One region of the Enterobacter sp. fkY84-1 genome, then DNA from elsewhere that is predicted to be linked to it. Evidence: predicted binding sites of a transcription regulator. Region 1 holds the regulator's gene; each other region holds the start of a gene.

Evidence for each region. Region 1 encodes CRP, which controls carbon source genes, mostly activating them, when cyclic AMP is high. Its sites were predicted from a motif close to ATGTGANNNNNNTCACAT; they were not measured.
Region 2: a site for CRP is predicted at 1,414-1,431, ahead of ACEPLT_RS01505 (YjcB family protein). Genes of this name have one in related genera too.
Region 3: a site for CRP is predicted at 1,639-1,656, ahead of azuC (stress response protein AzuC). Genes of this name have one in related genera too.

Annotation. Positions count from the first base shown of each region.
Region 1 is NZ_CP169393.1:4,315,001-4,318,279, reverse strand. Features, by position in the region: gene ACEPLT_RS20735 (YccS/YhfK family putative transporter) at 1-1,531, opposite strand, end outside; gene crp (cAMP-activated global transcriptional regulator CRP) at 1,589-2,221, opposite strand; gene ACEPLT_RS20725 (OsmC family protein) at 2,533-2,937, shown strand; gene ACEPLT_RS20720 (phosphoribulokinase) at 3,022-3,279, opposite strand, start outside.
Region 2 is NZ_CP169393.1:327,571-330,849, forward strand. Features, by position in the region: gene uvrA (excinuclease ABC subunit UvrA) at 1-233, opposite strand, end outside; gene ssb1 (single-stranded DNA-binding protein SSB1) at 485-1,009, shown strand; gene ACEPLT_RS01505 (YjcB family protein) at 1,072-1,353, opposite strand; gene ACEPLT_RS01510 (EAL domain-containing protein) at 1,990-3,279, shown strand, end outside.
Region 3 is NZ_CP169393.1:2,911,172-2,914,450, forward strand. Features, by position in the region: gene ACEPLT_RS13970 (anaerobic C4-dicarboxylate transporter) at 1-1,072, shown strand, start outside; gene ACEPLT_RS13975 (DUF2766 family protein) at 1,115-1,366, opposite strand; gene azuC (stress response protein AzuC) at 1,475-1,558, opposite strand; gene yecR (YecR family lipoprotein) at 1,793-2,131, shown strand; gene ftnA (non-heme ferritin) at 2,335-2,832, shown strand; gene ACEPLT_RS13995 (hypothetical protein) at 2,869-3,210, opposite strand.

The DNA of each region.
Region 1 (3,279 bases):
CGCTTTGCCACTGCGGCCAGAGCCAGACCATACCGCCGAAGGCAATCAGGCAGCCGATCAGGGTATCAATCAGCCTGGCGATAATAAACTGTTCGCCGTTCAGCGTAAGCAGCTGCAGGGTGTATACCGCCGTCACCGTAAAGCCCACCATCGCCCAGCCGTAATTTTTGCGGATAATCAGGTAGCTCACCAGCGTGATCGCCAGCATGCCTGCCAGGGTATAGCCTTCCGGCACGTGGAAGTGCAGCGTTACGCCTGCAATGATCAGCCCGGCCATGGTGCCGCCCGCCCGGTGCAGAATACGCACCCGCGTGGCGCCGTAGCCGTTCTGGGTGACGAACAGCACGGTCATTAAGATCCAGTAGGGCTTCGGCAGATGCAGCGCCATGCCCATCAGGCTGGCGATACTGAGCATGACGCTAATTCGTGCGGCATTGCGCAGGGCGGACGATTTGAGAGATAGATAGCTTTTGAGCGCGGGCAACAGGGGAAGCCGTTTTTGTTTATCCGCCATCAGGTCGCGGGAATAAAGCGGGCGCTGGGTGCGTAGCACGCGGGCGATGCGGCTGAAGTGCCAGGCGGCAAACTGGCCGACCGGGTTATCCGGATGCTGACGGGCGATTTTCTCCAGCGCGCCGAGCTGTTTTTCCATGTTAAAGCGCGTGGGATAGCGGTGGTAGAGAATATCGTCAGCCAGCACGCGCAGGCGTGCCGAGACGGTCTGCGCGTTCCAGCGGATCACCGCTTCGGCGTGGCTGCGCTCAACCAGCTTTTGCACCTCCTGCGGGTGGTGCAGGCTAACAGAGATATGCTCCTGCAGATCCAGGCCTACCTGGAAGGTGCGCAGCAGCCGTTTGTACTCGTGGTTCTTGTTGGCGGCGAGCATATGCAGCTGCTGATAGCACTGGCTTATCAGATCCACCACCTTCTGCTGGCGCGTCAGCAGCGGCGGTAAGGCTTTTTCCGGATCGGTATGCTGGGTGAGCAGGGTGTATTTGGCTTCGCAGTATTCCGCCAACTGCACATAGAGCAGGCTCAGGGATTCGCGCAGCGGCTGTTCCCGCCACAGCCAGAACCAGAACCAGTTAAACAGCCCGTACCACAGTGTCCCCAGCGCGTAGATCAGTAGCGGCTCCCACACCGGCATATTCCCGGCGAGGCTCAGCGTGAAGATGGCCGCAATCAGCGAGGCGGGAAGCAGGCGGGCGTGCAGCGAGCTGATTTCCGCCGTGACGCCGAGCGTCATCGCCAGCACCGTCAGGATCAGCGGCAGCGGGATATCCCGGGCCAGTAAAAGCTGTACGGCAAGGCTACAGCCAGCAAACAGGCAGCCGCCCACGATCAGACGTTTGAAAAAGCGCTTATGCGGTGTGTCCAGGCCAGCAATGTTGCAGCAGGCGGGCACGAGGGAAAAGAGCAGGCCTTGCTGAAGGTGTCCGAGGATCAGGCCGATGGCCACGGGTAGACACAACACCAGCGTTTGTCGCAGTGCGTAGTTAACTTCCGGGTGATAGATCAGCCTGCGCCACATGAGGAGTAGAGACAAAAACGGCGTGACACCTTGCGATGGCACGCCGTTTAAGCGGAATTAACGCGTTCCGTAAACCACGATGGTTTTACCGTGGGCGGAGATCAGGTTTTGATCTTCCAGCATTTTCAGGATACGGCCCACTGTTTCACGGGAGCAACCGACGATTTGACCAATTTCCTGACGGGTAATTTTAATTTGCATGCCGTCCGGATGGGTCATGGCGTCCGGCTGTTTCGCCAGGTTCAGCAGAGTTTGTGCGATGCGGCCCGTCACGTCCAGGAAGGCGAGGTTGCCCACTTTCTCTGAGGTGACCTGCAGACGGCGCGCCATCTGGGAAGAGAGACGCATCAGAATGTCAGGGTTAACCTGAATCAGCTGACGGAACTTCTTGTAAGAAATTTCAGCCACTTCACATGCTGTCTTTGCACGAACCCAGGCGCTACGTTCCTGGCCCTCTTCAAACAGGCCCAGTTCACCGATGAAATCGCCCTGGTTCAGATAAGAAAGGATCATCTCTTTCCCTTCTTCATCTTTGATCAGCACTGCCACCGAGCCTTTAACGATGTAATACAACGTTTCCGCTTTTTCACCCTGGTGAATCAGCGTGCTCTTTGATGGGTACTTATGAATGTGGCAATGAGACAAGAACCATTCGAGAGTCGGGTCTGTTTGCGGTTTGCCAAGCACCATGCGCTGTTATCCTCTGTTATAAGCTGTCACCAGAGTCATCAGATGCATCCGGACTCTGGGGTTGCAATCGAATTCTTACCCATACCCTGGGAAGTCGGCTACCGTAACGTTTCGCAGCCAGTAAAGTTTGATGTCCTCTGCATACATGTGTAACGTCAATGTATTACTGTAGCATCCTGAGTGTTTTAGCATAGCTTTCGCCGCGTGTCTCCTGGTGTCTCGCTTCAGCATGATGCAGGTCGCCTTCCATTGCGAGAAATGTAACGCACGCGTAATCTGTCACCAAAAATGCAACGTTGGAGTTTAAGAATATGCAAGCGCGCGTGAAGTGGGTTGAAGGTTTAACGTTCCTGGGCGAGTCCGCGTCAGGACATCAGATTTTGATGGATGGTAACTCCGGCGATAAAGCGCCCAGCCCAATGGAAATGGTGCTGATGGCGGCAGGGGGATGCAGCGCCATTGACGTGGTGTCGATTCTGCAAAAAGGCCGTCATGACGTGACGGATTGTGAGGTCAAACTCACGTCAGAACGCCGCGAAGAGGCGCCACGCCTGTTCACCCACATCAATCTGCACTTTGTGGTCACCGGTAAAGAACTGAAAGACGCGGCGGTTTCACGTGCGGTGGACCTGTCTGCGGAGAAGTACTGCTCTGTGGCGTTAATGCTGGAGAAAGCGGTAAAAATCACCCATTCGTATGAAGTGATCGAGGCTTAATGTTTGGCGGGTGGCGCTTCGCTGACCCGCCCTACAAAAGCACGACCGTAGGCCCGGTAAGCGCAGCGCCACCGGGCAAAAAACTCACGCGATCTGTTTCCCTTCCATCAATCGCTCCACCAGCGGCGTCATGATGAGCTCCATCGCCAGCCCCATTTTTCCGCCCGGTACGACTAATGTATTCATGTGAGAAATAAACGAGCCCTGCAGCATCGCCAGCAGCCAGGGGTAGTCAATGCCTTCGAGATTGCGGAAATGGATCACCACAAAGCTCTCATCCAGGGATGGGATACTTTTGGCCGCGAACGGGTTGGAGGTGTCCACCGTCGGCACGCGCTGGAA
Region 2 (3,279 bases), 690 kb from region 1:
CCTTCAATGTGGTCGACATCCGGTTTTTCCATCAGCGACAGGAACTGACGCGCGTACGCCGAGAGCGATTCAACGTAACGACGCTGTCCTTCGGCATACAGAGTGTCGAAAGCCAGTGAGGATTTGCCAGACCCCGAAAGCCCGGTCACGACAATGAGTTTGTCGCGAGGGATTATGAGGTTGATATTCTTGAGATTGTGGGTGCGGGCGCCCCGAACTTCGATCTTATCCATTCACCTTTCCCGGTTGGAACACGGATTGCCTGGTTTGTTTGAAGGACAAACGGCTGTCAGAAACGGCTAATTATGACACAATTTGACCTGTTTGAATATACAGTATTGGAATGCATTTTCTGACGGACTGTGTAACAATGTTATGTTCGCACGAGAACTCTGGAATCCATCTCGCAGCTATCAAAATGCAGCGTGGAAATGGTACACTCGCGCGTTTACACTATTAAGAAACGTATTCAGGAGACACGAACATGGCCAGCAGAGGCGTAAACAAGGTGATTCTCGTCGGTAATCTGGGCCAGGACCCGGAAGTACGCTACATGCCGAGTGGTGGCGCAGTTGCCAACATTACGCTGGCTACTTCCGAATCCTGGCGTGATAAAGCGACCGGTGAGATGAAAGAGCAGACCGAATGGCACCGCGTTGTGCTGTTTGGCAAACTGGCAGAAGTGGCCGGTGAGTATCTGCGTAAAGGTTCTCAGGTCTATATCGAAGGCCAGCTGCGTACCCGCAAATGGACCGATCAGTCCGGTGCTGAGAAGTACACCACTGAAGTCGTGGTTAACGTCGGCGGCACCATGCAGATGCTGGGTGGCCGTCAGGGCGGTGGCGCACCAGCAGGTGGCGGCCAGCAGCAGGGCGGTTGGGGGCAGCCTCAGCAGCCACAGGGCGGCAACCAGTTCAGCGGCGGCGCGCAGTCTCGTCCGCAGCAGCAGTCTGCTCCGGCGCCGTCTAACGAACCGCCAATGGATTTCGACGACGACATTCCGTTCTGATTTGTGCGTCCTTCAAACAAAAAACCCAGACATCGTCTGGGTTTTTTTATTCCATAAAGGGATCAGGTAATCACCATTGGCCAGTCTGGTGGCGTGTGGCTCATCGCTTCAACCATCACCACTTTGATATTTTCCCAGACGGCGGCGATATCCAGCAGGGTAATGCCAAGCAGCCCCGTTGCAAACCAACATGCTGCACCCAGCCCCAACAGCGTGCTGATGACAGCGAGACCCGCGTAGTCAGATTTACGAAACTGAATGTTCAGCGTGCTGGCCAAAAACATCAGTACCGCACTCAACAAAGGCCAGCGCAGGAGAACCATGCTGGTAGTAATGGTTGCCATAAACCCATCCTCTACAAAACAGACGACCTGAATGAAACGGTGTTTCTCGTTACAGAATATGTGTGAACTATATCACATTTGTTGATTTATTCGCCAGTGTCTGTGCGATCAAAAAACGGTTTTTATTCCTCAGGTAAAGAGTGTGTGCAGGCTGGCCCTGCCTTCGGCGCGCGAGGAGGCGCCCCCCAGCGTGCCGGAAACGTCCATCGGGCTAGTGGTGATACCTCAAAATCGGTTTTTATAAGAGGGGGCTCAGTCGAATCATAAAATAGTGCGGCGAAGACTGATTATTTATAAATCAACGCACACAATGCCCCACAGTAAATAGCATAAAACGTCATGATAAAGGTGCGCTTTTTTCATGCTGCCAGAAGTTTGGCTTAATCAACGATCGTCTGTTGTGTTATCTTCCCTCCGTCCTCGAGGGCTGGATAATTATTTTCCTTAATTGAAACGGAACGAATACTTACAGTTTCACTTACGGGAAAATATTATCGTCATAACGAAATTTAAGATTTTTAATACGAAAAGTCAGTTGCTAACTTCGCATGATTCATGCAACGTAATCACCTGTTTAACACAGCATCCGGCCTTCATTACTACAGGCGTACAACATGCAGGGATATAGGGCGGGAAATGAATCGTAGCGCGCGGCGCAAGATGCTCAGGGTGGTAGGGATCATCATGGTAGTTATGCTGCCGGTGATGCTTGCGCTATGGTTTGCCCAGCTAAGAGCCGTGTCTGAAACAAGCGCCCAGCTACGGACATTTGCTGAACTGGCTTTAGACAAAACTGAGCTGGTTATACAACAGGTTGATCTGGCCAGGGACGAGGCAGAAAAATATCGGGGCGAGCTCTGTACCCCGGGACACCGTCAATATATGTTGAACGTTGTTCGTGGTCGCCTGTTTGTTGCCGATTTAATTTACGCTGAAGGTCAGAATTTTCTTTGTTCGACCGTTTTTACACCGGATCAACCCTACGCCATACCCGTCGCTAATTACACGCGAAAACCTGACGTCGCTATCTATTATTATCGCGACACCCCATTTTATACTGGCTATAAAATGACATATATGCAGCGCGGAAATTATGTAGTGGTCGTTAATCCACTTTCATACAGCGAAGTCATGTCCGCGGATCATTCTCTCTCGTGGGGGGTTTACGACACGGTAACCAATGCTTTCTTTTCCGTCAGTCAGAAAGCCAACGTTTCGTTATTAAATTCGCTGATTCGGGATAAGGAATCGGTATTTCAAAAAGATAACCGCTTTTATACGATCGTCACATCCCCTAAAAGACCGATTGCGGCCATCGTGTCGACATCGAATAAACGCTTTTATGAAACGCTTTATCATCAGGCGACATTAACGCTGCCGCTGGGCATGATCTGCAGCATTATTATTTTGCTGGTCTGGTCCCGTACTCATCGTGAGCTTAATTCGCCGGGGCGTTTACTGCATCGGGCGCTGAACAAACGCCAGCTTTGCGTGCACTATCAACCGATTATTGATATTAAGAACAACCGGTGTGTCGGCGCGGAGGCGTTGTTACGCTGGCCGGGTTTTAACGGGCAGGTGATGAGCCCGGCTGAGTTTATTCCGCTGGCTGAAAATGAGGGGATGAGCGAGCGGATTACGGATTACGTCGTTGAGGAAGTGTTCAGCGATTTGGGCCATTTCCTGGCCGAGCATCCGCATCTCTATATTTCGATTAACCTGTCGGCCACGGATTTCCACTCCTCGCGGCTGATCGCCATGATTTCTGAGAAGGCTCGCCACTACGCCGTCCGCGCGCAGCAAATCAAAATTGAAGTGACGGAACGCGGTTTTATCGATGTGCCTAAAACCACGCCGGTGATTCAGGCTTTCCGTCAGGCGGGGTATGAAGTGGCGATCGATGATTTCGGTACCGGCTATTCGAAC
Region 3 (3,279 bases), 1.4 Mb from region 1:
CGCTCCGTTTACCACCTGGATGCTGACCTTTCTGTGCGGCACCGGCCATGTGGTCTACACCATGTTCCCGATTATTGCGGATATCGCCCTGAAAAAAGGGATCCGCCCGGAGCGCCCTATGGCCGTGGCATCGGTCGCGTCGCAGATGGCGATCACGGCCTCCCCCGTTTCCGTTGCCGTCGTGTCGCTGGTGTCCATCCTGGCGGCCCAGCATGGGATCGGCCACGCGTGGGGAATTCTGGAAATTCTCGCCGTGTCGGTTCCCGCTTCACTTTTCGGCGTGGCTATTGCTGCACTGTGGAGTTTACGGCGCGGGAAAGATTTGGCGGACGACATGGAGTTTCAGGAAAAGCTAAAAGATCCTAAGCAGCGCGAGTTTATCTACGGCGGAACAGAGACGTTAATGAATCAGCGTTTCCCAAAACAGGCCTACTGGTCCACGTGGATTTTCTTTGCCGGCATTGCCGTGGTCGTTCTGCTGGGGGCCTTCCCTGAGCTGCGCCCCGCCTTTGAACTGAAAGGCAAAATGACGGCGCTGTCGATGAACCTTGTCATCCAGATGATGATGCTAATTGCGGGTGCCGTGATGCTGATGGCCTGTAAGGTCAATGCCTCCGCGATTTCCAACGGCGCGGTGTTCAAGGCCGGTATGGTTGCGATCTTCTCGGTATTCGGCGTGGCGTGGATGAGCGATACCTTTTTCCAGGCGCATCTCGACGAGTTAAAGCTGGCCCTGGAAGGCGTGGTGAAAAGCCACCCGTGGACATATGCGATTGTGCTGTTTCTGGTGTCAAAACTGGTGAACAGCCAGGCGGCGGCGCTGACGGCGGTGGCGCCGATGGGGTTGATGTTGGGCATCGACCCGAAAATGCTGATCGCCTTTTTCCCGGCGTCCTACGGCTATTTTGTCCTGCCGACCTATCCCAGCGATTTGGCCTGCATCGGCTTTGACCGGTCAGGCACGACCCGCATCGGTAAATTTATCATCAACCACAGCTTTATTTTGCCAGGGCTGATTGGGGTAAGCTGCGCGTGTGCCGCGAGCTACCTGCTGGTCCAGACGTTCTTCTGATAACATCAAAGGGCGACGCACTCCGTCGCCCATTTCCCTGCGTCAGTGGGACTCACCCTGCGGCGTGAATCGCAGCTCGATCAGCGCGATGGCTTTCTGGATCGCACGAAGCGTTACCGGGTCAGCGGCAGCAGGATGGCTGGCGAAATCGATGTTTTTCAGCTGGGTAGACATCTTCTCGCGCACTTCAACCGGCGCAATCACGTCCAGAACATCCAGGATTTGTTTGATAACCAACTGGCAGGCGACAACGTCAGAGACCAGTTCCTGATCGGCGCTCAGGTTTTGTGACATGGGGTTTCTCCTTATTTAAAGGCCGCCATAGTATCAAAACACGCCCCCTGACATCTTCCCTTCAACGTCTGCAGGTATAAAAAAACCTGCCGAAGCAGGTTTTTTTTATCAGAACATGGCGCCCGGCGGCACGTCTTTGAACGTGCGGCAGTAATTGGCCCACATACTTTTCAGGATTTTGCGCAGTTTCACAGTGATGCTCCATCAACTTGTTATACAACTTTATCGTCAATGCGCCTATAATATGACCACCATCACAAAAATCAATGCTTTTGTGATAGAAATCACAATTTAATCAGAATGGGGTCTGATCGCGTTCACCATCGACCCGTTGCGAAGAGTGAGGGCAGATTGTCCGGCTATTCCAGCCATTGCGGCGGGCATCTGCGGGTACGATAACGTATTTCCATCCACTCAGAGCGAACCATGAAAAGAGTCATTGTAGCCGGCACACTCCTCCTGCTCGCGGGGTGCAGCATTAACCGCCAGGCTGAAGTCAGCAGCCTCGATGCGCCGAACGGCATCGTCCGCCTTAACTACGGTCAGGCAGCGCTGCAAAATGCGTATTCCGATGAGTATGTGAATAACGGTACGGCGGCAAAAGCGTGTCAGAGCATGGGGTACGCCACTGCCTCAGCCTATGGTCAGCCCATTAAAACCTGCACCCTCATTAGCGGCTCGTTGTGTCTGAACGAGAGCGTGACTATCCAGTATAAATGTATGGGTTATGCCGTTAACCCTAAGTCAAACAATCCGTGGTATTAATCCAGACTGCCAGCGCAGGCTGGCAGTTTATTTCATTACGAACAAAAACAATTCTCATTAATAAATGATAAAATCGCCAATGCGTTTTATTCCCATCCGTATTTTAAATAAATAAAATAAATATTTTACGTTTTGCAAATAATTAAATAACAAATTATAGTGTCGCTCATTGTGAACCAGAAATAATAACCCGGAGCGCCACCATGCTGAAAACTGAAATGATCGACAAGCTCAACGCACAAATGAATCTTGAGCTGTATTCATCCCTTCTCTACCAGCAGATGAGCGCCTGGTGCAGTTATCACAGCTTCGAAGGCGCTGCCGCGTTTCTGCGTCGTCACGCGCAGGAAGAGATGACGCACATGCAGCGTCTGTTTGATTATCTGACGGATACCGGCAGCCTGCCGCGCATTGAAACCGTGGCATCTCCATTTGCTGAATATAATTCTCTCGATGAACTGTTCCGCGCCACCTACGAGCACGAGCAGCTGATCACCCAGAAAATTAACGAACTGGTTCATGCCGCGATGACCAGCCAGGATTATCCAACCTTCAATTTCCTGCAGTGGTATGTCGCCGAACAGCATGAAGAAGAGAAGCTGTTTAAATCCGTGCTGGATAAATTATCTCTGGTGGGGAAATCAGGCGAAGGTCTTTACTTTATTGATAAAGAACTTTCCACGCTGGATACGCAGAATTAATTTCAGCGCGGTGCGGGTTCCCTGCACCGCGTTAATTTACATACACCCAGCGCAGCTGGTGCAGCGCCAGTCGTGGGGATTCACGGCCTGGTAAAAATAGCGGTAGCTGGCCGTCTCCAGCGCAATACCCCTCTCGTAGAACATATCCGTCAACCAGTCGACATTCGCTATGATCCACTCATCTTCCTGTAAGCCTTGTGCAAAGGTCTCATCCTCAGGATCAATAACCGAATAGATTCCCCAGGTGCCCATATCTTTTTCGCGGCGGGACTCCGGAAGTATCAGGGGCTGGTTCTGCCAGTGGATTATCCAGTGGCCATGGCACAACAGGTTGCCTCCACGGCTCCATGCCGCGGTAAAAGGATTCTCCCCCGCCATAAAACCCTCACTTTATTTGATAATTTATATTAATTGTTTACGTTACGCCGAAATGTTGCTCAGCAACAT